Regions from separate parts of the Advenella sp. RU8 genome, predicted to be linked through region 2. Evidence: predicted binding sites of a transcription regulator. Region 2 holds the regulator's gene; the other holds the start of a gene.
What was found. Region 2 encodes sigma-54, which starts transcription at its own class of promoters, with help from an activator protein. Its sites were predicted from a motif close to TGGCANGNAANCTGCTTT; they were not measured.
Positions count from the first base shown of each region.

Region 1 (2,413 bases), on a different contig from region 2:
CGAATGGAAGCAGAACGGTTGCGTGCGGAATAAGCCAGTTTTACCGGTGCTTCATAATGAGGCACAAGGCGTTTGTAAGAGTTGGTGCCAGGATTGGTAATCGCATTCAGGGCACGGGCATGCTTGATGATACCGCCAATATAGTACAGGGCAAATTCAGACAAGCCTGCATAACCGTTACCGGCAAACAGGTTTTGGCCATCTTTCCAGATAGACTGGTGAACGTGCATGCCTGAGCCGTTATCACCCACCACAGGTTTTGGCATGAAGGTGGCTGTTTTACCATAAACGTGGGCAACGTTATGGATAGTGTATTTCATGATCTGGTTCCAGTCGGCACGCTCTACCAGGGTGCTGAATTTGGTACCAATCTCCAGCTGGCCGGCACCGGCCACTTCATGGTGATGGATTTCTACCGGTACGCCCTGCTGCTCAAGCAAAAGGCACATTTCAGAACGCATATCCGCAAAAGAATCCACGGGTGAAACAGGGACATAACCGCCCTTGACACGTGGGCGATGGCCATGATTGCCCTGCTCGGACTCTTCACTGCGAGACCAGTAAGCTTCATCGGATTTGATTTTATACGAGCAACCGGACATGTCATCAGACCAGGTAATGCCATCAAATACAAAGAATTCGGGCTCGGGGCCAAAATAAGCAGTATCACCCAGGCCACTGGCTTTCAGGTAAGCTTCAGCGCGTTTGGCCAAAGAACGAGGGTCACGGTCATATCCCTTGAGATCGGAAGGCTCAACCACATCACAAGTCAGGATAAGGGTTGGTTCTTCGCGAAACGGGTCAATACGGGCCGAGTTTGCGTCAGGGATCAACAGCATATCCGATGCCTCGATACCTTTCCAGCCGGCAATAGAGGACCCGTCAAAAGCCTGGCCAGACTCAAACTTGTCTTCATCAACCATTTTGGAAGGAACAGTCATATGATGCTCTTTACCAAGCGTATCGGTAAAGCGGAAATCCACAAAAGTGATTTCACGTTCACTCATCAATTTCAGGATATCTTGTGGGGTTGTCATGTTTTCTCCAGGGAAAGCGTAATTGCAAGCCAATCAGGCCGTTCAATACAAATAAAGCAATAATCGTGCCAATTATTTATGCACACTAATGAGCGATTTACATCATTATCGCAGCATCTTGATGCATAAATACAGAAAATTTTTGCACCACATTGGTGCAAATGAAACAGGATGCCTCATGCTGGTGCATTATAGAAACATCCCTTGCAAATCGTTCAGGAAACGCCAGCCAAGCGGTGAAGCCTTGATACGCATGGGGTCGGCATCCAGCAGGCCTTTTTGAAGCGCTGCCTCGAGTTGACGGCTAATACCCGCCAGGGACAGGCTGGTGCGTTCTTCGTAATACGACACCGGCACCCCATCTTTAAGGCGCAATGCATTCAGCATAAACTCGAAAGGCAATTCAGCGCTATCCAGCTGACGTTCTTCAGCCAAATGGGAACCATCACGCAGCAAGGCTTTTTCCATCCAGGAATCGGGGTTACGCACTTTGGCAGTGCGTACAATGCGGTCATGAAAACTAAGCTTGCCGTGCGCACCGGGGCCAATCCCAATGTAATCGCCAAACTCCCAATAATTTACATTATGCTTAGCCCTTGCCCCTGGACGGGCATAAGCGGATACCTCATACTGTTCAAACCCCTGTGCGGCAGTCAGTTCGATTAACATGTCCTGCAAGGCCGCGCTGGCATCGTCATCGGGCAAGCCCGAAGGCGGATATTTGGCAAAAACCGTATTGGGTTCCATCGTGAGATGGTACAAAGACAAGTGATCGGTACCAAAAGACAGGGCGGTCTCAAGATCTTTTCGACAAGACGCCAGGGTTTGGCCCGGCAAGGCATACATAAGATCCAGGTTAACGCGGCTGACAGCCTTTTGCGCCATTTCAATCGCTTCTATGGCCTGGCGGCTATCATGAATACGTCCCAATACTCCCAACGCTGTATCGTCAAAACTTTGTATGCCAAGTGAAATCCGATTAATGCCAGATTCGGCATAATGCTTGAAGCGTGTCGCCTCTGCCGTGCCGGGATTGGCTTCCAGGGTGACTTCGGTGTCTGGCCAGAGATTTAAATAATTACGCAGCATGGCCATCATGCGCTCTACCGCTTGTGCGGAAAGCAGGCTGGGCGTGCCACCGCCAATAAACACCGTATGAATTTGCCGCCCCCATATAAGCGGCAGGGTTTGTTCAAGATCGGCAGACAGGGCATCCAGATAGCGCTCTTCTGGTAACTCGCCCTTTTGCGCATGCGAATTGAAGTCGCAATACGGGCATTTTTTTACACACCAAGGCACATGAATGTACAAAGACAATGGCGGCAAGCCTTGGGTAAATGAAATGTCGCGGTTGACCATCCCACCCACCTGTTTCT
Region 1 covers NZ_JBLWIS010000002.1:433,494-435,906, forward strand. Annotated here, with positions in the region: gene glnA (type I glutamate--ammonia ligase) at 1-1,037, opposite strand, end outside; gene hemW (radical SAM family heme chaperone HemW) at 1,227-2,396, opposite strand.
Region 1: glnA (type I glutamate--ammonia ligase) is a predicted target of sigma-54. The motif match lies at 1,091-1,108, and genes of this name have one in related genera.

Region 2 (2,413 bases):
TGCTTAAGATAAGGTATAGAATAAGGCTGCCCAGTAGAACCAGTCCCCACCAAATATAATTGTTTATACTGTTGAGGTAGGTGACCAACTGGGTGCTGAAGGCTTCCAGTCCGGCATAGTCCTGTTTTTTTCCAAAATCAATGATTTCACGGGCAAGGAATACCCAGACAAGTATAGAAAGGGTGATGACAGCACCACGTAAAACAAGTCGTGGCATTGCAAGTGCTAGCAGCGTTTTGCTGAGTACTGCGGTATCATTTTTATAGGCCGCTGGTTTTTTTTGTTTCATAAAGAATTTTTAATATGCGTCAGGCGTTAGAGTTAAAAACAGGTCAGCAATTGGTCATGACCCCTCAGTTGCAGCAATCATTGCGATTACTGCAGTTTTCCGGTCTGGATTTCCAGGTTGAGCTGATGCGCGCCATTCAGGACAATCCGATGCTGGAGTTAGTAGATGATAACCAGATATCATCTGAAACACCAAATGCCGAGATGTCTTATGCGGAGGTTTTACAACACGATTGGGATCAACACAAACCTGCGTCGGCCAATTCCGAAGACGATGATTTCTATCCTGAAACCGCAACCAGCGTCAGCCTGGAAGAATATTTGCGTAGCCAGTTAGGCACGACCCATGCGTTAGAACGCGATATGCTCCTGGTAGACGTCTTGATTGATGAGCTGGATGAAAACGGTTATTTGCTGACTTCGCTGGAAGAGGTGGCCGGTTTTTTTGAAGCGGAGCATGAAGTAACGGTAGAAGAGCTGACGGTTGCGCTTCGTTTGCTGCAGTCGTTTGATCCACCGGGTATTGCCGCACGCAGCCTGTCCGAATGCCTGTTATTGCAGTTGTCACGTGAATTAAGTCCTGAACCCGAGCAGGCGGTGTTGGCCTGTGCCAGAACGATTTGTGCTAATGCCCTTGATGCCTTGGGGGCAGCCGATATGGCTACCCTGCAAAATATAACCAGGGCGGATATTGGTTTGATTCGCCAGGCTCATTGCCTGATACAAAGCCTTGATCCGCGCCCTGGCAAAGCCTGGAGCACACCGGCTGCCGATTATGCCGTTCCTGATGTCCTGGTGCGTAAAATAAATCATGAGTGGGTGTTATCGCTTAATCAGGGTATTTTGCCCAAGGTGCGGATAAATGCTGAATATGAAAGCATGATCCGGACTCTGGGTAAAAAAGATGATACCAGTTTGAATGAGCAATTAAGCCAGGCAAAAGGCTTTTTAAAACAGATCAATCATCGTTTCAGCACCATTCTGGAAGTCTCTAAAGTGGTCATGAAGTACCAAATGGCATTTCTAGAGGAGGGCATGTCTGCCATACAGCCCTTGACTTTAAGAGAGGTGGCACAGGAGCTGGATATTCATGAGTCAACCGTATCCCGGGCCACCACGCAAAAGTTTATCGCCACGCCGCACGGGGTATTTGAGCTGAAGCATTTTTTTGGTTCGGGTGTCGCTACCGAGTCGGGAGAGCATACCTCGGCCAAGTCGATTCAATTGAAAATCAAGGCGCTGGTAGACGCCGAGGATGCCAAAAAACCTTTGTCGGACAGTAAATTATGTGATTTGCTGACTGCCGATGGCTTGGTGATTGCCCGCAGGACCGTGGCCAAATACCGGGAAGCCGTTGGTATTCCTCCTGCTTCCAGAAGAAAAGCTCAGGCTTTTCTTAAGGGTTAACAACTAGTTAAACAAAATCTGGTCTAAAAGTATTGCGAAAAAAATAAAAATAGATGATAATGATTCGCATGTATATTTGTATTTGTAATGCCATCACAGAAAAATCCGTTATTGAGGCAGTCAATAACGGCGCGTCCACACTAGGAGACTTGCAGTCTCAATTAGGTGTTGCGTCGTGCTGTGGTTGCTGTGCACAAACTGCCAGCGAATATCTTCCGCAAGGTTCATCCTCTAACGCGGCAGTTGCCCAAGAGTTCGTCAGTGAACGTCATGGCCGTAAAGCGCTTGTGTCCACTGTGCTCTGGCAGTCGTAGCGTATAGGGTGCTCTGACGGTTTTTTCGCCTAACCACCCCCTGCGGCATGTGGTAGTGGCTTTGTGCTTTTTCTGTTCAGCCAACCGGTTTGACAGGCGCATCCATTATATAATCAGGGCTTAGGGCTAGGTGTCGCCATTGTATGCTTGGCTCCTGATTGAATGAACTTGAAAAAGGAAGGGCTATGAAAGGCGATAAAGAGGTTCTTAAATACCTGAACAAGCAATTGACCAATGAATTAACGGCAATTAACCAATACTTCCTTCATGCGCGCATGTTGAAAAATTGGGGCTTCAATGCTTTGGGCAAGCATGAATATGAAGAGTCCATCGAAGAAATGAAGCATGCCGATGCCTTGATAGAACGTATTTTCCTGCTTGAGGGATTACCCAATTTGCAGGAT
Region 2 covers NZ_JBLWIS010000013.1:23,184-25,596, forward strand. Annotated here, with positions in the region: gene ACM5Q9_RS13265 (hypothetical protein) at 1-217, opposite strand, end outside; gene rpoN (RNA polymerase factor sigma-54) at 304-1,695, shown strand; gene ACM5Q9_RS13275 ((2Fe-2S)-binding protein) at 1,764-2,009, shown strand; gene bfr (bacterioferritin) at 2,195-2,413, shown strand, end outside.